DNA from 4 places in the Pseudarthrobacter sp. CC4 genome. Region 1 is predicted to be linked to each of the others. Evidence: riboswitches for the same ligand, from Rfam matches in the RefSeq annotation. Region 1 holds a riboswitch; each other region holds the start of a gene.
What was found. Region 1 has a riboswitch for cyclic di-AMP ahead of PV768_RS06390 (M23 family metallopeptidase). Riboswitches for the same ligand answer to the same signal wherever they lie in the genome.
Positions count from the first base shown of each region.

Region 2: linked by a shared signal. The riboswitch ahead of PV768_RS02695 (M23 family metallopeptidase) and the one ahead of PV768_RS06390 (M23 family metallopeptidase) in region 1 are both predicted to bind cyclic di-AMP.
Region 3: linked by a shared signal. The riboswitch ahead of PV768_RS17560 (hypothetical protein) and the one ahead of PV768_RS06390 (M23 family metallopeptidase) in region 1 are both predicted to bind cyclic di-AMP.
Region 4: linked by a shared signal. The riboswitch ahead of PV768_RS16150 (M23 family metallopeptidase) and the one ahead of PV768_RS06390 (M23 family metallopeptidase) in region 1 are both predicted to bind cyclic di-AMP.

Region 1 is NZ_JARCCZ010000007.1:6,983-12,289, forward strand. It holds gene PV768_RS06380 (ArsR/SmtB family transcription factor) at 1-258, shown strand, start outside; gene PV768_RS06385 (cytochrome c oxidase assembly protein) at 301-1,272, shown strand; cyclic di-AMP (ydaO/yuaA leader) riboswitch at 1,451-1,631, shown strand; gene PV768_RS06390 (M23 family metallopeptidase) at 1,636-2,457, shown strand; gene PV768_RS06395 (DUF305 domain-containing protein) at 2,463-3,128, shown strand; gene PV768_RS06400 (DUF3105 domain-containing protein) at 3,157-3,792, shown strand; gene PV768_RS06405 (SURF1 family protein) at 3,870-4,670, shown strand; gene PV768_RS06410 (metal-dependent transcriptional regulator) at 4,874-5,137, shown strand; gene PV768_RS06415 (metal-dependent transcriptional regulator) at 5,149-5,307, shown strand, end outside.
Region 2 is NZ_JARCCZ010000002.1:323,078-328,384, forward strand. It holds gene PV768_RS02680 (HNH endonuclease) at 1-81, opposite strand, end outside; gene PV768_RS02685 (NlpC/P60 family protein) at 342-1,109, opposite strand; gene PV768_RS02690 (C40 family peptidase) at 1,269-1,940, opposite strand; cyclic di-AMP (ydaO/yuaA leader) riboswitch at 2,011-2,208, opposite strand; gene PV768_RS02695 (M23 family metallopeptidase) at 2,321-3,142, opposite strand; cyclic di-AMP (ydaO/yuaA leader) riboswitch at 3,153-3,395, opposite strand; gene PV768_RS02700 (metal-dependent transcriptional regulator) at 3,514-4,206, opposite strand; gene serC (phosphoserine transaminase) at 4,487-5,307, shown strand, end outside.
Region 3 is NZ_JARCCZ010000026.1:74,642-79,948, reverse strand. It holds gene PV768_RS17580 (nucleoside deaminase) at 1-104, opposite strand, end outside; gene PV768_RS17575 (phosphatase PAP2 family protein) at 188-970, shown strand; gene upp (uracil phosphoribosyltransferase) at 983-1,618, shown strand; gene PV768_RS17565 (glyoxalase superfamily protein) at 1,663-2,052, shown strand; gene PV768_RS17560 (hypothetical protein) at 2,068-2,763, opposite strand; cyclic di-AMP (ydaO/yuaA leader) riboswitch at 2,769-2,929, opposite strand; gene PV768_RS17555 (ATP-binding protein) at 3,025-4,551, opposite strand; gene PV768_RS17550 (response regulator transcription factor) at 4,559-5,299, opposite strand.
Region 4 is NZ_JARCCZ010000023.1:56,090-61,396, reverse strand. It holds gene PV768_RS16175 (hypothetical protein) at 1-177, shown strand, start outside; partial or broken gene PV768_RS16170 (hypothetical protein) at 239-298, shown strand; gene PV768_RS16165 (ArsR/SmtB family transcription factor) at 329-574, opposite strand; gene PV768_RS16160 (hypothetical protein) at 870-1,079, shown strand; gene PV768_RS16155 (hypothetical protein) at 1,120-1,785, opposite strand; cyclic di-AMP (ydaO/yuaA leader) riboswitch at 2,216-2,382, shown strand; gene PV768_RS16150 (M23 family metallopeptidase) at 2,388-3,164, shown strand; gene PV768_RS16145 (transglycosylase domain-containing protein) at 3,678-5,307, opposite strand, start outside.

The DNA.
Region 1 (5,307 bases):
ATCCTGATCGCCCTTCTCGAAGGAGAAATGTGCGTCTGCGACCTGGCAGCAACTACCGGGCTGAGCGAGTCCGGCGTCTCCCACGCCCTTCGCCTGCTGCGCGGGCCGCGGGTTGTTCAGGTGCGCCGCTCGGGCAGGATGGCCTACTACTCTCTGGCGGATTCGCACGTCCGCATGCTCCTCGATCTCGGCTTGACGCACGTTGGACATACAGGCAAGGACCGGTTGCGCATGGTCGAAGGCGGCCAGGCACCCTGACAGGGGCGGGCCTGCCCGCACAGTGCGACAGCCGGTGCTGCCATGTCTGAGCCTGAGATCACCGGTCCGGTCTGGCTTCCGTCGCTGCCGCCCTCGCTTCCTGAATACCTGGCGCCGAACCTGCAGCCGGTACCGCTGATCCCTGCCCTGACGCTGCTGGCCGCGGCGCTTTACCTGGCAGGGGCGATCCGGCTGTGGCGGCAGGGCCGGGGCTGGTCCGTGGTGCGGACGTGTTCCTTCCTGGTCGGCTGCCTGGCCATCATCGTGGTCATGGGAGCCGGCATCGAAGGGTACGGACTGCGGATGTTCTCCATCTTTATGTTCCAGCAACTGACCCTGATGATGGCCGTTCCGCCGCTGCTGGTCATCGGATCACCAGGAACACTGCTGCTGCGGGCAACACCCCACGGCAGGCTGGGCCGCCGCGCCCTCCGGGCCGCGCTATGGGGCCTGCGTTCCCGATGGGGACGCGTTGCTATTCACCCGGCCTTCATGGTCCCGCTGTTCCTGCTCAGCTTTTACGGCGTGTACTTCTCCGGTCTGGCGGACCTGCTGCTGCCAAACTGGTACGGCCACGTCGGCCTGGAACTGCTGTTCCTGATCTCCGGGATCCTCTTCACCGTGCCGTTGATTTCCGCTGACCCGCTGCCGAGCCGCCAAACCCACTTCGGACGGATGATCGATATCTTCGCAGAGATGCCGTTGCACGCGTTCTTCGGGGTGGTCATCATGATGGCCACCACTCCCATGGTTAAATTCTTTGCCACGCCGCCTGCGAGCTGGAACATCAACCCCCTGACGGACCAGGGCGTAGCCGGCGGATTGGCCTGGTCCTACGGGGAATTACCCGGAGTGCTTCTGCTGATGTTCATCCTGGTCCGCTGGCAGCGTGAGGAAGCCAGATCCAACGCCAGAATTGAGCGGGCCGAGCTCACCGGAGGAACCCCGGAGCTGGACGCCTACAACAGCTACCTGCAGCAGCTGGCAGACAGACCTGAACCCCGTCGCCGATAAAGGGCCCGGTCAACTTGACCCGCGGGCCTGGTCATATGAAGATATCTGCAGATGAATTTTACGAAGCGTAGAACTGCGCCTTCCTTGCTGCTGTTATCAGATTGTGATATTCAGGCTTTCTTAGGTAACGTTAGTTCAGGCTTTCCTGTATTGAGCCCTCGACGCCGCACGCTCAGCCCCGCCGGCGGTGTCAGATCCGAACATGAACGGCGGGGGCGGAGGACCCACAAACGGCAGCTTGCTGCCTTGGGGTGAAGACGCACACTGTGCCGGGCCACGAGGGCCGGCTCCACGGGCGTCCGGGCTTTCTCCTTGGCCCGAACCCGACAGCTAACTTCGCAGGCGACCCGAAAGGATTCCGCTGTGCCCTCCTCCCTCCATGGCCGCCGCCGCGCTCTGCCCAGTGACCGCTCCCGGCGCCGCGCCGGTGCTGCCAGAACTGCGCGCCGCGCCGTCCGTCCCGTGGCCCCGTCCCCGCGCCCTGTCTGGCTTCCCGGGGCCTCCGCTTTTGCCGCCGTCGTGATGCTTGCAGCCGGCATACCCGCCGCGCATGCCGGGCTTATTGCCGCCGGCACCGTTCCCGCCGCCGAGCCGGCCGCTGTGGAGGCAGCCCCGGCCATAACAGCGCAGGAACAGGCGGTCATCACTTATCAGCGCACTGACGTCGGGACCCGTCCGGCCGAACGGCCTGAGACGCCCGCGCCTGCCGCAACAGGATCCACCGCAGGGACCCCCTCCGCAGTTCCTTCCGCTGCAGCGACGGCACCGCCAACGGTTGTGCCCGTGGATACCACCCTGGGCGCTCCGCTGGCCAGCATGTCCATTTCCTCTCCGTTCGGGTTCCGGACGAGCCCGATCACGGGCGCGTCCGGTGAATTGCATACCGGGCTGGATCTGGTGGCTTCGTGCCAGACGGCAGTGTTCACGGCCGGCTCGGGGACCGTCGTGGAAGCTGGATGGTCCCAGAACGGCGGCGGAAACCGCATCGTTGTCGATCATGGCAATGGGATGAAAAGCACGTACAACCATCTGTCCTCAATAGAGGTCTCCGTCGGTTCCGTGGTGGCCAAGGGCCAGCGGCTCGGCGGGGCCGGAACAACCGGAAACTCCACCGGATGCCACCTGCACTTCGAAATCGTCCGCGACGGCGTGACGGTGGATCCCCAGGGCTGGCTCCGGCCGTGACCCTCATGGAACCGGGCGACCAGGCGCCGGCAACGTCACCAATGCACCGGAAGCGGCTTTGGGCTGTTTTCGTCATAGTAGTGGCCCTCACGGGGCTGGGCTTCTTCGCTTTGGGCCGGCTTTCCGCGGCGCCCGCACTCGTCCCGGACTCCGGCCCGGATGCCGGATTTGCCCGGGATATGCAGACCCATCATGCCCAGGCGGTGGAGATGGCCCTGGTGATTCGGGACAAGTCCGACCACCCCGAGGTCCGGGCGGTCGCCTACGATATTGCCACCGCGCAGCAGCATCAGAACGGGCAGATGTTCGCTTGGCTGCAGGACTGGGGACTGTCCCCGGCCGGGACAGCGCCGCCGATGGCCTGGATGACGCCCGGCGGCGCACATGAAGGAACCGGAGCCGCGCATACCGCCCAGGCGTCCGGCCCTGAAGGTGCCATGGAAGGCATGGCGACCCCGGAACAGATGCAGGCGCTGCGGGAAGCTTCAGGTGCGGAGGCCGACCGTCTGTTCGTTGATTTGATGATCCGCCATCATCAAGGAGGTGTCGCCATGGCCACCGCCGGGACCCGGCTGGCGGAAACCTCGAAGGTCCGGGACTTCGCTGCCCGTATCCTCGAAGCACAGACAGCTGAAATCACGGCCCTTGAAGAACTCCGAAGCCGACTCTGATCGCCCCAAAAAGAGAGTGAGACCGCCGATGACCGGAAAACCAAAAGCCGGTGAGGACCGCAAAGCGCTCCTGGCAGCAGTGCAGGCCAAACAGCGGGCCGCTGACAGACGGCGGGCCTGGCTGATCTACGGCACCGGCGCGGCCGTCGTCCTCGCAATCATTGCCGCGGTGACCTTTGTCCTCGTGGGGGAGGTGCAGCAGCGCGAACAGCTTAATGCCGCGGCCGCACGGCCGATCGAGGGTGAGCAGGACTATCCGGACCAATCCAGGAACCACACCAGCCAGGCAGTCAGTTATCCACAGACTCCGGCCACCGGCGGGGACCATGCGCCGGTCTGGACCAACTGCGGGATCTACACGGACCCCGTTGAACAGACCCGGGCAGTGCATTCCCTCGAACACGGGGCGGTGTGGCTCACCTACCGCCCCGACCTTGCCCCGGACGAGCTCGCCGAACTGACCGCTTTGGCCGGCAAGCAGGACTACCTCCTGCTCAGCCCGGTAGCCGAACAAGCCTCCCCGGTTGTGGCAACAGCCTGGGGAAAACAGCTTGCCGTGGACAGCGGCAGCGACGAACGCCTGGCACCGTTTATTAAGAAATACCGGCAAGGCCCGCAGGCACCTGAGCCCGGGGCCGTTTGTTCCGGCGGCGTGCAGGGCTGACCTTGCTGCCGAACAAGGACCGGACGCCCCGGGCCTACGGATTCCTGCTGTCCTGGCGGTGGCTGGGTATCCTGGGCATGGCCGTTCTGTTTGCAGCGGCCTGCATGGGGCTGGGTAACTGGCAGATGGACCGGCGGAACCAGGCGGTCACCGAAATCCGCCGCGTCCAGCAGAACTATGACAAGCCGCCCGTGCCCTACGAAGAAGCCAGCCGCTACTTTGACGACCCGGACCCGGACGCCAAGTGGACCACGGTATCTGTCAGGGGCCAGTACCTGGCCAACGACCAGCGGATCGTCCGGAACCGGCCCAACTACTCGGCCGCCGGGTACGAGGTTCTGGTCCCGTTCCGGCTGGTTTCCGGTGAAACGATCATCGTCAACCGGGGCTGGGTTCCCATCGGGAACAATCGGCCAGGCTACCCTGATACGGTTCCTGCACCGCCCCCCGGAACTGTCGCAGCAGTGGTGCGGATCAAACCATCAGAGGCCAACGTGGACCGGAGTGCCCCCGAAGGGCAACTGGCCAGCATTGACCTGGCCTCCTATGCGCGTCAGCTGGAGTACCCGGTTAAGACCGGCAGTTATGGGCTCATGGCCTCCGAATCACCCCCGCCGGAGCTTGCGCCTCAGCAACTCGCCCCACCCAAGGTGCAGGAAGGATCCAACCTGTCCTACGCAATGCAGTGGATTACCTTCGGAGTGCTGGCCTTTGTCGGGTTCGGCTATGTAGCGCGGCAGCAGGCCCGCATCGGCCGGGAGGAACGTGAAGCTGCGGAACCGTCCGAACCTGGACAGCAGGCCAGCCCACAGGGCAAACCACGGCGCCCACGCTCTGATGACGAGGAAGATGCTCTTCTGGACGCCATGGGCCTCTGACAGCGGAGGCCAGCCACGTGTGGAGTTCCTGACTGCAAGCCTCCGTCGGGCTGGTGGATCTGCTGCAGGGGTGACGACCGGACCATGGGCGGTTGTTTGCTCCGCAGGCCGTGGACTGGCATCAAGGACTGAGCCCCCGGCCTTGATCATCCTTCCACCAAAACGACGGCTCACTGGCTGCCTACAGGGTGGGCGGCGCGGCAGTGGTTAAGCCCGTCGTTCCTGACCTGACCGTTGCCGCCCAGGCCTACTTGAAGCTCCTCTACACCGCCGGTGAATGGTCGGATGCGCCGGTAACTGTTGGATTACTGGCGGACCGGCTGGGCCTCAGTAGGTCCACGGTCTCGGAGGGCAACGCAAAACTCGCGCGGCAGGGTCTTGTCACACACGCCAAGTACAGCAGCGTCAGCCTCACGCCCAATGGGCGGCGGTATGCGCTGGTCATGGTCCGCCGACACCGGCTCTAAAAACCTTCCTGGTGCAGACCCTTGGATACACCTGGGACGAAATCCACGACGAGGCCGCAAAGCTCGAACACGCGGCCTCCGAACACCTGATCGCCACAATGGATGAACTCCTGGAACACCCGTCCGCTGTCCCTCACGGCGATCCCATCCCCACAGTCGACGGACAGATG
Region 2 (5,307 bases), on a different contig from region 1:
CGTGAGCACAAGCACCAGCGCCCGGCGGAAAGTGATCACCGCCAGGGGCTCATACCCAGCATTCAGAACGAGAGTGCGCATGCACGTACCTCTTCACGGCCGCACCCGTCCAGGGGCACGAGGGCCGGCTGCCCTCGGCATGTCCGGGCTATGGATCGACACCACAAGAGTAAACATAGAAGCGCGCGATCGGCTAATCGCCCTTTCCCTGAACGGTCGTGTCGATCCAGTCAGGCGGCGCATACTGAACGGCTGGAGCAGCCGGCAGTTAAAAGGCAAGAACCCTTGCCGTGAGGGCAAGGGTTCTTTTGAGTCCTGGTCGGACCGCCGGAACTGGCGGGTCAGTTCACTCGGATGAACACGGGGCCGGAGCCGACGTTGGCGCTGAAGACCACCGTCTGGTTTCCGTTGTAGCCACCGTGGACGGCCTGGCCGTTGCCTGCGTAGACAGCAATGTGTGCCATGCCGGCACCGCCGTCGGCGTAGTAGATCAGGTCGCCGGGCTGCGCCTCGGCAGCGCTGACGGTGCGACCCAGGGAGAGGTAGCCTGCAGGCCAGTCGTGGAAGTTGATCCCCACTGCTGCCAGGGAGTTCGTGACCAGCATGGTGCAGTCCTGCATAACACCCAGCTGGGCGTATGCAGCCGACAGGATGGCTGCACCCTTGCCGCTGGCGGAAGCAGTGGGAGCGGCGGCCGGGGCCGAGGCCGTGGAAACCTTGGCCGTGACCTTGGGAGCAGCAGGCTGGGCGACGGGGGCCGGCTCGGCCTCCTGGACCTCGACAGGTGCGGGTTCTTCGATAACCGGGGCCGGCGTGGTGGTGACGGCGGGCTTTTCGAAGGTGATGTTGATCGTGGAGGCCGCGGAGATGGGGGCTTCGACGGCGGATTCAACTTCCAGGGTGGAAGCCGGAGCGGAGTCGCGCTGGACGTTGGAGTCGGCAGCGTTCGCCGCGATGCCGCTGGTCAGTACCAGGCCGGAAGCGGCGGCGATGACAGCGGCCTGGCGGCCTACGCCGCCGGCGTTCTCGCCGACAGCCTTGGCGATGATGGCGATTGAGCTGGTTTTGGTGACCTCGGCGCGATGCCGTGCGGTAGCACGAGTAGTCATCAGTTCTCTCTTTCGTTTTCCTCAGGCCGTTGTGGGCACCAAGGGATGTGGACGCGCCGGCATCTTGGGGGTACGCCGGCACGCCCCGAACGGGGATGTGGTGTTAGCGGAAAGCGTGGTGGAGCAAAGAAATAGTTCTTGGACCCGAGGGTCCAAGAACTATTTGCTGATGGTGAAGAACGAAGAGGTGCCGGTGGCGGCTACGGCGTGGAGCAGCGTGCCCTGGGAGGGGTTGAGCGCGCTGACCATCATGCCGTTGCCGACGTAGATGCCGACGTGCGCTCCGCCGTTCTGCATGACCAGGTCGCCGGGCTGCGGGGTGGAGGTGGGGGTCATGGCAGTCCAGGCGTTGACGCGGGGGATGCTGATGCCGGCCTGGGCGTAAACCCACTGGGTGAAGCCGGAGCAGTCCCATCCGGTGACCGGGCTGGTGCCGCCCCAGACGTAGGGGCTGCCAATGCCCGTGTAGGCGATGGCAGCAATGCCTGAGGTGGAAGCGGAAGAGACAGTCTTGGCCAGCTTGTCCGCTGCAGACTCCGAACTCGACGCTGCGCCCGTTTCCGTGGCGGTGGACTGTGGGCGCACCCGCTCCGGCTTCGGGGCGGCAGTGGTCTTGACCACGGGCCGCTCGAACGACACGGTGGCCGTGGGGGCTGCGGTGACTGCCAGGGCAGCCTGCGCGGAGCCGGACTCGGTGGAAGCGGAAACACCAGCGGTGGTGTCCGCTGCGTTGGCGGGCAGGCCCATGCTGAGGATAAGACCGGAAGCTGCGGCGATAACGGCAGCCTGGCGACCTACTGTCCCGGCATTGGCACTAACAGCCTTGGACATAGTGTCCAAGGGGTTGGTACGAACCGTTTGCGCACGGTGGCGCGCAGAATTATTGCGTGAAGACACGAAGGTAGCCTCTCCCAATGCCTGCGAGGTGAGCTGTCGGATTCGGATGGGAGTCACCCGGCCGCGCTGCTTCCAAGGAAGTTTTGCGACTTAACCCCAAGGTCTTAGCCAAAGCCAAGACCAAAATTGGTTCCCCCGCCCCTGCCAGACGATGAAATGCGAACGGACCTTGAGCGGTGGCAGAGTTAGGCAATCCGCACAAGAGCGTCAACTTCGGAAAAGTTGACGCGAGTTAGACGGTACAGCAGTTTTGAGTGAATGTCACATTCAGGTCACGGCAAGTCACGATCATCTGATAGTTCACCGTCACTTGACTACAGCCAGCCAGTCGGATCGACCACTTCGCCGTTGACCTGCACCTCGAAGTGGAGGTGGCAGCCCGTGGAGGCGCCCGTGGTCCCGCTAAGGGCAATTACGTCCCCGCGCGAGACGGTCTGCCCCTCCCTCACGCTGAAGGAGGAGAGGTGGTTGTACGTGGTTTCCAGGCCGTTGCCGTGGTCCACCACAACGCGGTTTCCGCCGCCGAACTGGTGCCAGCCCACGAAGGTCACGGTACCGGTGGCGGCAGCGAAGACCGACGTACCGCACTGGGCCACATAGTCCTGGCCGCGGTGGAAGTCGCCTGAGCCACCGGTGATCGGGCTGACGCGGTAGCCGAAGGGGGACGCTGTGGTCAGCGTGGCCAGTGGAGCGCCGAGGCTTCCTGCCGAGGCAGCACGTGACACCGAGCCGGCGGACTGGGCACTGAGAAGCTGCTTGAGCTTGCCGTCCGGATCCGCCTGGGTGACCACGGCGGAACGGCTGAAATCGATCTGGGCACCGGCCTCGGCTGAGATCTGCGGCTGCGGCGTGACGGCTGAGGCTGCCATCGGAGTAACACCGGGAGCGTCGGTGGCCATCACGGGGCTGGTGGCCGGCACCGTCACGGTCAGCACCAGGCCTGTGGCTGCGAGTGCGATTCCGGCCTTCTGGCCGATTCCGCTCGCAGCAGCGAACTCGGTGACTTGGCGGAAGGGACCACGACGGCGGCGCGCATCACGGTGGGGATCGCGGGGGCGTTCCGTGGTGATGACTTCAACAACCCGCGGCGTCGAAGCGGGCACCGCTGCGCGGCGGCGTCCCCTGGGGGTCTGCATGGACAAGAAGGGTTCCTCTCTGGAAAGCCTGCGAAGTTAGCTGTCGGATTCGGGTCAGAGAGTTCAAAGACCCGGTCCGCCGTAAGCAAGCTTCGGCACAGAGGTATCCACGGAGGATCCTTCACTGGAAGAGGCTTGCTGCTGACGGACTTCACCCCAAGGCAGTCCCCCGGCTGCCGTTTGTGGTTCCCCCGCCTCTGCCAGTAATGACTCGTGCACCTGATCCGCTGGCAGAGCTCGGCTCCAGATCAGGTAACGCTTTAGTATCAACGCTTGGGTTTAACTATAGGGGCAAAAGTCCCAAAGTAACAATTCCGTTATCTTTGCGTAACCGGCACCCGTTGGGGTAGCCGGGAGGCCTCAAGCGGTCCCTAGCGTACGGCCACGAAGACGTGCGCCGCGACTTCCGGCGGCAGCTCCAGGGCCCCTTCGATGCCCGGGACGCGGACCGAAATGTACTCCCCCACCCGCTCCAGCGAGACCGAGGCACCGGGCCGGATTCCGCCTTCATCAAGCTGGACCAACAACTCGGGTTCCACCTGGATCGGCTCTGCCAGGCGGCTGACTGTCACCTCAGACGCCGGGCCGTAGGTCTTCATGGCCTCAAGCAGGCTGACCGCCGCGTCCGCAGCGGCCTGCGCCTCGCCCCCGAGGGCCGCCAATCCCGGGATGGGATTGCCATACGGGGACTCAGTGGGATGGTTCAGCATTTCGTAAATGCGCCGTTCCACCCGTTCGCTCATGACGTGCTCCCAGCGGCAGGCTTCGTCATGGACGTAGGCCCAGTCCAGCCCGATGACATCGGCCAGGAGCCGCTCCGCCAACCTGTGCTTCCGCATGACTTCGGTGGCGCGCTTCCGGCCCACCTCCGTGAGTTCAAGGTGCCGATCTCCGGAGACAACCACCAGGCCGTCCCGTTCCATCCTGCCGATGGTCTGCGACACAGTGGGCCCGGAGTGGCGCAGCCGCTCCGCGATCCGGGCCCGGAGGGCAACGATGTTTTCTTCCTCAAGCTCCAAGATGGTCCGAAGGTACATCTCCGTAGTGTCGATCAGATCCGTCATCCAGCTCAGCTCCTCGAGCGCAGTACCTTGCGTTGTCCCACCGTACCGCCTTCACATGCAGCGTGGTCCGTTGGAAAGCTTAGCCTATTTTGAGTTTGTCCGAATAGTTGACGGCGCGGGCAGGGGCCCTGTCTCAATGTCTGGACTATGACGGTCCCGGTTCCCGCTGAAACAGCTGTTCAGGCAGAATGAGGGAGGGCCCGAGTCACAGTCGCCGCGACTGCCTGGCACCCACATCCGTCCGGACCAACACCCCGTCCACGCCGAAATTGGAGCACCTGTGAGCGAAACCAGCATCACTATTCCCGCCGACCTCCTGCCCAAGGACGGGCGGTTCGGCGCCGGTCCCTCCAAAGTCCGGCAGGAGCAGATCGATGCCTTGTCCGCCGCATCGAAGACCATCCTGGGAACGTCCCACCGGCAGGCACCGGTCAAGAACCTGGTGGGGTCCGTACGCGAAGGCCTGAGCCAGTTCTTCCGTGCCCCGGAAGGCTATGAGGTGGTGCTGGGCGTGGGCGGTTCCACGGCGTTCTGGGACGTCGCCAGCTTCGGCCTGGTGGAGAAGAAGGCGCAGCACCTCTCATTCGGTGAATTCGGCTCGAAATTCGCGGCAGCCACCAACAAGGCACCTTTCCTGGATGCCTCCTCCATCATCAAATCCGAGCCGGGAACCCGCCCTGCTGCGCAGGCTGAGGCGGGCGTTGATGCCTATGCCTGGCCGCAGAACGAGACGTCCACTGGCGTGTCCGCCCCCGTTAAGCGCGTGGCTGGCGCGGATGAGGGCTCACTGGTCCTTATTGACGCGACGTCGGCAGCCGGCGGCCTGGACGTCGACGTGGCGGAGAGCGACGTCTACTATTTCGCCCCGCAGAAAAACTTTGCCTCCGACGGCGGGCTGTGGCTTGGCCTGTTCTCGCCGGCTGCACTGGAGCGCGCGGCCCGGATCAAGTCCACCAGCCGCTGGATCCCGGACTTCCTGGACCTCCAGACGGCCATTGACAACTCCCGCCTGAACCAGACCTACAACACGCCGTCGCTGTCCACCCTGGTGACCCTGGACGCCCAGGTGCAGTGGCTGAACGCGAACGGCGGGCTTGACTT
Region 3 (5,307 bases), on a different contig from region 1:
ATGACCACCGCACCAATCGGCACATCCTCCGTAGCAAGGGCGCGGCGGGCCTCGGCCAGGGCAAGGCCCATCCACGCGTCGTGTTTTTTATCTGCGGAGACCATGGCTCAATGATAGTTTCGTGGGATAACCCGAGCCCGTGACGCCCCAGACGCCGGGAGGCACAGTGAGCACCGTCCGAGACCGCATGGACAAGTGGATCAAGCCCTATGCCGCCTTGTGGCTGACCCTGATCATCGGCGGAACACTGGTGGTCACGTTGGCCCTGCTCGGTGCGGAGGTATACGCGAATGTAGTGGACGAGGAGGGGCTGGCCAGCCTGGATATTCCCGCGCTGGAATACTCCCAGTCGCTGCGGAATCCCGAGGTGGACGCCTTCGCCACCGGCTTTACCAACGTGGGCGGGGGGATCGGCATGCCCATTCTCGCCAGCATCCTCACCGCGTGGCTGACATTACTGAGCAGGACGTGGCGGCCCATCGTCCTGGTGGGCGGCGCTGCCCTCGTTTCCACAACTGCCACCACCCTCGGCAAGCGACTGGTCGGCAGGACCCGTCCGGACCATTCGGAGGCGGTGCCGCCCTATGAAACCACACCGTCCTTCCCGAGCGGACACACGCTGAACACAACTGTGGTGATAGGCGTCCTGGTCTATCTGATGTGCCTCCAGTTCCAAATCCTGTGGGCTAGGATCGCCGCGATAACGGCCGGAGCCATCTTCATCATCGCCATGGGCCTGAGCAGGGTTTTCCTGGGACACCATTGGTTGACCGATGTGATGGCCGGCTGGTTCCTTGGCCTTGCGTGGGTGTCCATGGTGATCCTCGCCCACCGGCTGTTCCACCTGATACGCCGCCGCGAGCACGCGGGCCCTGCGCCCACGTTTGAACACCCCGTCCTCCGCGAGGACCACACCGGGGAGCCGGAGGCCAGCGGCGAAGTGCCGGGGAGGGGGCCGGCGGCCGGGTGATAGTTTTGACCAATGCGCACTCTCGTTGTGGACCACCCGCTGGTCGCCCATAAGCTCACTGTCCTCCGCGACAAAAACACTCCGTCCCCGGTCTTCCGGCAGCTGACGGAGGAGCTGGTGACGCTCCTCGCCTACGAGGCAACGCGCGAGGTCCGCACCGAGCCCGTCACCATCGAAACGCCCGTCAGCACCACCGTGGGCACGGCGTTCACCAAGCCCACCCCGCTGGTGGTGCCCATCCTGCGCGCGGGCCTTGGAATGCTCGAGGGCATGACCAAGCTCGTCCCCACAGCTGAAGTGGGCTTCCTCGGCATGGCCCGTGACGAGGAAACCCTGGACATCATCACGTACGCCGAGCGCCTGCCTGAGGACCTTACCGACCGGCAGATCTTCGTCCTGGACCCCATGCTGGCCACCGGCGGGACGCTGCGCGAAGCCATCAAGTTCCTGTTCAAGCGCGGCGCCTCTGATGTCACCTGCATCTGCCTGCTTGCTGCTCCGGAAGGACTGGCGAAGCTGGAGGAAGAACTCTCCGGCGCCAACGTCACCATCGTGCTGGCCTCCATCGACGAAAGGCTCAACGAGAAGTCCTACATCGTTCCCGGCCTCGGCGACGCAGGCGACCGGCTGTACGGCATCGCAGGCTAAAGCCAGGCCTTTCCTGTTCCCGGCCGCAGGGCTAGCCTGTGCGGATGGACTGGAAACTGGAACTGGTGTTTGTCCCTGTGTCCGACGTGGACCGGGCCAAGGATTTCTACGTCAACAAGGTGGGGTTCAATGCCGATTTCGATCAGCGGCCCACGGACTCCATCCGCTTTGTCCAGCTGACTCCTCCCGGCTCGGCCTGCTCCATCTGCATCGGGGAAGGGCTCACGGACGCGCCTCCGGGTACCGGCTCGAACCTCCAGCTCGTGGTCAGCGACATCCAGGCTGCCTACGAGCACCTGAAGGGCAACGGGGTGGACGTGAGCGAAGTGGACGTGCAGGACTGGGGCCATTTTGTGTACTTCGCGGATCCGGACGGGAACCGGTGGGCCGTCCAGTTCATCCCCGGCCGGGACGCGGGGGAGCAGCAGAAGTAGGTTACTGCATCCCGCCTAGTACCAGTTGTTCGACAAGTGGAAGTTCAGTGCACCACACGGCGACTGGTAGCGCTCCTGGATGTAGTTCAGGCCCCAGTTAATCTGCGTGCGGTAGTTGGTGAGGTAGTCGGCTCCGGCGCTGGCCATCTTCTCAGCCGGCAGGGACTGGACGATGCCGTAGGCGCCGCTGCTCGGGTTGGTGGCCGTGGTGGTCCAGTCCGATTCCTTGGTCCAGAGGGTCTGCAGGCACTGCATCTGGTCCGGAGCCCAGCCATAGGAAGCCAGCTGGCCTGCGGCGTACGCCTGGGCGCCTGCGGGATCATTAACTGCGACGACGGGTGCGGGCTCGGGTGCCGGGGCCGGAGCGGGTTCCGGCGCAGGAGCCGGTGCGGGCTCGGCAACGGGAGCAGGTTCGGCTGCCTGCGGGACAACGTTGATCTGCTCGGCTGCGGGCTCAGGCGCAGGGTTGGCCCGGATTTCGCTCTGCTCCATGCTCAGCTTGGAATGGGACTCCGAAGCCTGCGCCCCGGTGGCTGCCACGCGGGCACCCGTGTCGGTGGCCTGGCCCGCAGCGCCAACTCCAACAAGGAGGGCGCAGGATGCTGCCAGCAGTCCGGCGCGCCGGCCGACGGAGGGGAATTTGCCTGCTGCACGCGTGGAGCGTGCATCCGTGCCTGAATTCGGGCGTGGTTTTACAAGGAACTTGGACATAATAGATCGCCTCTCACACCTGCGGAGTTAGCTGTCGGGTTCGGATGAGGGCATCCGGCCGCACGGAAGAAACACGTGCAGGCTTAACCCCAAGGGCAGTCAGTGCCCGGGACGGTGGGTCCCCCGCCTCTGCCGTTGTTCAAGAGGAATCCGGGAAGTGGCAGAGCTTGGCGTCAACCCGGGATATGCGGCCCGAACGGGGACCGCACCCATTCGACGGTACAGGAGTTCGGCGCATAAGTCACATTTTGGTAACGGAGGTCACGATGACGGCGCGCCGCCTTGTGCCATTCCCGGCATGAGGGGTAGCTGCAGGGCGAACTGCGTGCGGCCGGGTTGCGACGTCACCGTTACCCGTCCGCCGTGGGCCTCAACAATGGACTCGACGATGGACAACCCCAAACCGCTGGTTCCTTCAGCGGCGGACGCGCCGGGCGCGCTGGTCCCCGCACGTGCCGCGTCTGCGCGGGCAAACCGGGCGAAGACCCGGTCCACGAACTCCGGCGGAATGCCGCCGCCGTCGTCCGTTACGGTCACCACTGCGGCGCCCTCCGGCGTTTTCTCCACCCCCGTTACCACCGTGGTTCCCGGAGGGGTGTGCTTGCGGGCGTTGGAGAGCAGGTTCATCAGCACCTGCCGCAGCTGGGACGGATCCCCGTTCACCACCACCGGTTCGTCGGGGAGCTCCAGCCGCCAGGTGTGCCCTGGCGCCATGACCTTCTCATCGCTGACGCCTTCCACCACCAGCTGGGTCAGGTCCACCTCGGCAAGCTTCAGCGGCTGACCCTCGTCGAGCCGCGCGAGCAGCAGGAGATCCTCCACCAAAGCGGTCATCCGTTCCGACTGGCTTTGCACCCGTGCCAGCGACTTCTCCCCGTCCGGAGTGAAGTTTTCCGTCATTCTCATCAGTTCGGTGTAGCCGCGGATGGCGGTCAGCGGCGTGCGCAGCTCATGGGAGGCGTCAGCCACGAACTGCCGGACCTTGGTCTCGCTCTTCTGCCGCGCCTGCAGCGCATTCGCAACGTTGTCCAGCATGAGGTTCAGCGCGTGCCCCACGCTGCCCACCTCAGTTCCAGGGTTGGAGTTCGACGGCGGGACGCGAACGGCAAGTGCCACCTCGCCGGCGTCCAGGGGCAGCTGCGAAACCCGGGTGGCCACCTCGGAGAGCTGTTCAAGGGGCTTCATGGTGCGGCGGATCAGGACCGTGCCCACCAGCCCGATCAGGAGCAACCCGCCCAGCGAGACGAACACGAAGGTCCACACCAGGGACGTCAGCGTGCTCTCCTTGGCGGCCAGGGGGAGCCCTGTGACCAGGACGTCGCCGAAACTGGTCTTGACCGCAATCAGCCGGTAGTCGCCGTTTGAGAGCGTGCGGTCAACGGGCCGGGCATCGGTGGCCAGTGCGAGCAGGACCTGCTTGTCCTCGGAGGACAGCGCAGAGCGCGTAGTGTCCGGGGCCAGGAAGCCGGCGCTGTTGACCTGGCCGTTGAGGATGCGGGCGTTCAGTGTTCCCACGCTTTGTCCGCGGGAATCCAGGGGGTCCCTGCCGTTGAAGCCGCCGGAGGGAAGCCGGCCGGGATCGTTGGAGCGGGTTGCGGCCTGGCTCAGCTGCTCGTCCAGCTGGCGGGTGAGGAAGGAGTCCATCGAGGCGTAGCTGGCTACGCCCACCGCACCGCAGATGGCGATCAACAGCGCCATGGCCAGCAGGATAAGGCGTGTGCGCAAGTGCCAGGTGGCGGGTTTGAGCCAGCTCCGGGGCTGCGGCTCCGCGGTGTGCACGGAGGTCATGGCGCGCCTACTCCGCCGGCTTGATGACGTACCCGGCGCCCCGCACGGTGTGGATCATGGGCGGGTGCACGGCGTCCACTTTCTTGCGCAGGTAGGAGATGTAGAGTTCCACGATGTTTGCCTGCCCGCCGAAGTCGTAGTTCCACACCCGGTCCAGGATCTGGGCCTTGCTGATGACGCGCTTTGGGTTCTCCATGAGGTAACGCAGCAGCTCGAACTGGGTGGCCGTCAGCTGGAGCTCCTCGCCCGCGCGGGTCACCTCCCGGGTGTCGACGTTGAGCACAAGGTCTCCCACTACCAGTTCCGCAGTGTCCATGGCGGCAACTCCGGAGCGCTGGACCAGCCGGTGCAGCCGCAGCAGGACTTCCTCCATGCTGAAGGGTTTGGTCACATAGTCGTCGCCGCCGGCAGCGAGGCCCACGATCCTGTCCTGGACCGCGTCTTTGGCGGTCAGGAAAAGCGCGGGAACCTCGGGTGCGAAAGCGCGGATCCTGTTCAGGACCTCGACGCCGTCGAACCCTGGAATCATGACGTCGAGGATCAGGACGTCGGGGCGGAAGTCCTTGGCCAGCTTCACCGCTTCCGGGCCGTCGGCAGCTACTGCCACGGACCAGCCCGCCATGCGCAGCCCCATGCTCATGAGTTCAGAGAGGCTGGGTTCGTCATCCACGACGAGGGCCCTGATGGGGGAGCCGTCCGGATGGGTGAGTTTGGGGAGGTTGTTTGTCATGGAGTGCGACGTGGCCATGGGACAAC
Region 4 (5,307 bases), on a different contig from region 1:
TTGGAACGCGAAACCCGACAGACGCTTTCCCGCTCGATGCCGTTCCCGGACAGATGGAACCCGTTCTTCGCCACGCTGATGACGCCTAACGATGTCTATGCCTACCCGACCCAGCATTACGACTTCGACGCCAAGCCGGGCAGTTTTCCGCCAACGCAACATATAAAGGGATCGTGAGCCAGCCTCGACCGGTGGGAGCCGAAACCGTGACGAGTCAGCCAATGACAGGATAGGGAATATGCCCATTGCCAAGTCCGTCGTGTTGTTCATGCTCGCCGCTGTCGCGGAAATCGGGGGCGCCTGGCTGGTCTGGCAGCGTCCTGGCCGATCATCGGTGGCGGGCTTCTCCGGTAACCATGTGGTCTGCGTGGTTGATGACTTCGGTGATGAGCCGGATCAGGTGTCCGTCGCGCAGGGAGTAGATGATGTGGCGGCCGTTCTTTCGGGTGTCGTCGAGGCCGCTGAGGCGAAGTTTGGCGAGGTGCTGGCTGATCACGGTGCGGGGCACTCCGGAAGCGTCCGTCAGTTCCGTGCGGTGCGCTGCCTCGATAGGGCGGGTCCTTCTAGCCTTCACTGGGGTGTACTGTCTGCCGGGGCTGACTCCCCGGCCTCGGTCTCAGGTAACTGTTCAGGAGCCAGCCCAACCCTCTGGTTACTTGGTGCACAAGCCCCGAACTACCGGCCGCGCACGCGGTTCACGCCGCGGGCGCCGTTGCTTAACTGCGGTCCATAAACACGGCCGAACGTGAGGAGTGTTAAGTGGCGGAGGCGGGTACGCCCTGGACACCGGAGGATCCCTGGTTGGCCGGGGACAACCTTCGCGAGGCCATCGACCGTCTAGTGGATTCGGGGTACGCCTCAACCGGGCCTTGCCCACCATCACGATGACCCGGATCCATGACTCCGGAATACGGGACTACGTCACCAGACGCACCCGGGGACGCCGTAGCTACCGCGAAATCCGCAGATCCCTCAAGCGCTACATCACCCGAACGCTCTACCGCCAGCTCAACTCCCTTTACGCCACCGCGGAACCGGCCCGATCCCACATTGACGGGGCAGACCCTTACCCGGAATAGGAGCGGACGCATGTGCGGTTGAGCATGCCGGGTTTCGGCTTTAGTGGCTGTGCGACGTGTGGGTGTCGGGTGCGGGCGCTGCGGGGGCCTCCGTCGGCTTGTCGGGAGTGCGGTTTTCGCTGGTCGGAGCCTCCGCGGGTGCCTGTGACGGTGCCGGCGTGGAGTCGTGGCTGTGGCTCTCGGAGTCGATGGTGCTTGCGAGGGCCGACATACCGAACCACGTCAGCGCTGCGACCAACACGACACCTGCGGCAAACGGGCTGACCAGGTGGCGCAGGCCGCCCTTGGCATCCTTGGCGATAAACGCGACGTACGACATCACTAGGCCAATCGGAGTCATCCAGGCGCTGCGCTCCGGGAACTGTTCGAAGTGCTGGATTCCGCCGCCGACCAGGCCGACGCCGAAGGAGAGCAGGAGCGAGAACGCGACGAGCGAGATGGCCCGGCTCAGCATCGGGCGCTCATCGACGAGCACGAACTCATTGACGATGGTGCCGAGGAGGAACACGAACGCACCGACGACGCAGATGATCGTGTACAGGCCCGGGTTGACCGGATAGTGCACGACGGCGCCGGCGATAAGGGCCGCACCCATGAAGTAGAGCATCGCACCGATATAGCGCGAGTAGAGCGAGGGAGTCCGTTTCGCGAGCTCTGCCTCATAGGAGGCAACATCTTCACGGCTGAGGTCGTTCTGAACGGTCATGTCTGGTGAGTCTTTCTTTTCAGGAGTGCGAGAGCAGGCAGCCGTAGCGCCGATACCGGAGGTTGGTGCGGCGGGAGGCACCCGGCCGCCTCAGGCGCAAAGTGCACCAGGCAATGCCGCCTCAAGGAGAGGCCAGCACAAATCAAACCGTACTTCAAACCAGCAAAGTCTGTCACATTCTGGTAACGACGTCTCCGTTTCCTCTGGGAATTTCCCGCCCGGCGTGCAGTGTGTGGAGCACGGCCGCGTTCTAAGAATGCTGCTGAGACTGAACAATGCTCAGGGGGGCGGTGCCGGCACCCAAGGGGCGCCGGCGCCAGCACACCGCTACAGATAACGGATTTGTAACATCTGCGAATCATTCGCTAGTCTGGAAAGGGTATACCCCCGAAGGGTATGCATGTCCGTTACGCCAAACCCCGCCGACGGCCGTGAACTATGACCTACTCAAGGCGGGGGTGGAGGACCCACTTACGGCGCACTGGTGCGTCTCGGGGTGAAGCCGACTGGTGGCGCTGTTCAAGGCGTCGTCCGCCTCGGCCGGACAGTCCATTCGTCCGAATCCGACAGCTAACTTCGCCGGCGCCGAGAGGACTTCTATTTTGTCTGCCCAGTCCGGACACGGCCGTCGCCGTGCCCTTCGTGCTTCCAAGCCTCCCCGCCTCCCCATTTTTCACGAGGCTGTCGTCCGTGTCCGCGGCCAGCGGCTGGGTGTCGCAGCCGCCGTGACCGGAATGATTGCCTTGACAGCCCTTTCTGCCGCCCATGCGGATTTGGGCGCCGGAGTCCGGGACGGGGCCGCCGTTTCCGTACTTCCTGTTGCGGAGGCACCGGTATCTGCATCACCGGGTGCGGTGCTGACCTTTGACAGCCCGGCGGTGACCTCCCAGCCTGCTCCCGCACCGGCCCAACCGGCGCAGCCCGCGGGAGCAGTGGCAGCACCAGTGCCGGTGGTCACGGCTGCTGAGGCCGCCCCCAGTGTTGCGTCCCGGGGCCTGAGGGCTCCGCTGGCTTCGATGAATGTCAGCTCCGCTTTTGGATTCCGAGTCAGCCCCATCACCGGAGCCGCCGCTGAGTTGCACACCGGCATTGACCTCACGGGAGCGTGTTCCACTGGGGTATTCGCTGCCGGTGCGGGCAAAATCATCGAGGCTGGCTGGAGTCCGTATGGCAGCGGCAACCGAATCGTGGTGGAGCATGGCAACGGGCTGAAGACGACCTACAACCATCTGGCCAGCATTGGTGTTTCCTTGGGCCAAGCAGTTGCGCAGGGCGAACTCATTGCAGGTGTTGGGACAACCGGCGCTTCCACTGGCTGCCACCTCCATTTCGAGGTCTTGGTCAATGATGTGACCGTCGATCCGTCCTCCTACATCTGATAACGGTCAGATTGGTTGCGGATCTCGTCGCAGCCCGATTGCTGGAAGCACTGGTCCGTCAGGAACCGTCTGATGGCGGGCCTGTGACGGGCGGGGCGCTTTCTGGTTTCCCTGGATGTTGGGGTCTGCCGGAATTGTCAACCCTGGGGGTATCTTTTTCGTCGCCATCCACTGACTGTTCGCTTGCTTGTCCGGTGTAGCTGAACTGGGCTCGGTAACGCACCCTGCGTATGCGTCTGGTCATCGAAACCATAAGCAGTACGACTCCGATGACCATGAAGGCTGTCATGGCGAATCCGAGGAACCCGGGGGTTACTTGATCGGCAGTCAGTCCTGGCTTGAGTCCGTCGCTGCCGGGCCCGGGGGAAGGGGATGTAGTGAGAGAAGCCATGCCGTTGGTGGCGGCGATTACTGATCGGGTAAGCATTTTGCATGTCCTTGGTAGTCGTGCCGGGACCCGTTGGGGGGAGCGGTTGGGTGCCAGCGGGAGCAGTTGAACTTTGCCGGCGGGTGCTATTCGCCGGCGGGTTGGGTCGAAGCAGCAGCGCTGGGCGCAGTCGGCGACGAACGGGTGGCGGGGCTCGAGGGTTGGGAGTTCATCATGGATGCAGGTGGCGCAGGGAAGTCATTTGTTGGGTAAAGCCCGGCGATCTGGGACATGTAATTGGCCCATTGGGGTCCCGCGATCATGTACCCGTCGATGCCCTTGTAAAACTTTCCGTTGATTGTGACATTTTGGCCGGCCCGTTGCTGGCCTTCGAGCGCGTCGCCGAAAAATGAGGCGGTGGCGAGGCCGCTGGTGTACCCGACAACCCACGTCGCCCCATTGTTGTTGGACGTACCTGTCTTGGCAGCCGCAGGTGCGCTCTGCTGGACCTTTGGGCTGATGTATACGCCGGAGCCTCGCTTGAGTACATCCTGCAAGACATGGTTAACGCCTCGTGCTACTTCCGGTTTAAGGACTGCCTTACAGCTGGATTGCTGCACAGGAAGTCTCTCTCCCTCGGCGGTGGTGACTTCGGTCAAGGCAATTGGAGGGCAGTATGTTCCGTCGTTTGCGAAGGTGGCATATGCGTTGGCCATGTTCAGCGGTGAGACGCCAATCGCTCCAAGCAGGTTCCCCACTTGGTGCATATTGACCGGCGAGCTGTCCAACCCGTTCTTCAGGCCCAAGGAGTCGACGACCTTCTGGATGCCGCAGAAGTCCAGCTGTGCTGCTGAAGCGAAAGTAGCGGTGTTGATCGAGTTGTAAAGGCCGTAGTTGACGGGCATGGACCGATAAAATCCTTCCTCCGCGTTTTGAAGGTCTTCCGCTGCATCACGCCCCGCTGTTTTTTCCGCTGTGCTGTAGGCACCGAGGACTTTCCCGCAGCTGGATTTCCACGGAAAGCCGGTTGGATAAACCCGTTTTGAAGCATCGACGGTGGCGGTAATCGATTTTCCTTCGTTCAGCCACTGGGCGAACGTGAAGGGCTTCATCGTCGAGCCGGGCTGGAACCCTCCGGCACCGTTCAGATCGCCGCCGTTGACGTCATATTTGTCGACGTTGAAATTCAGATGGGTGTCGAACTTGCCCTCCTGCGGCAGGAATACGGTGTTTTGAGCCATCGCCAGGACCCTGCCTGTTCCTGGCTGTACCGTTACCAGGGCTGCGCCCCACCTGCCGGGGTTGTTTCCTGCAGTCGAGTCGACCTGGGCCTGAGCTGCCGATTGAAGCCGGCTGTCCAGGGTCGTTGTGATGGTCAGTCCCCCACGGTAGAGCTTTCGTTCCCGCTCGGCCTCATCTGCTCCGAACGTGGAGTCGTTCAGCACGAGGCGGGAGACGTAACTGCAGAAGTACGGAGCGATTTCCGCCGCGGCGCAGCCCTGCCGGGAGGGTGTAATGCTGAGATCGGTGCCGGTCGCGACGGCAGCATCATACGCGGCCTGCTGGATCTTGCCCTGCGCAAGCATGTTGGCCAGGACCTGGTTCCGCCGTGCAAGGGCATTCTCAGGGTTGGTGGCAGGGTCATAGAACGAAGGACTGTTAACCAGTCCCGCCAGAAGGGCCGCTTGGGGCAGCGTCAGCTCTTTGGCAGTTGTGCTGTAGTAGTAGCGGGCCGCGGATTCGATGCCGTAGGCGTCCCGGTTGAAGAAAACGATG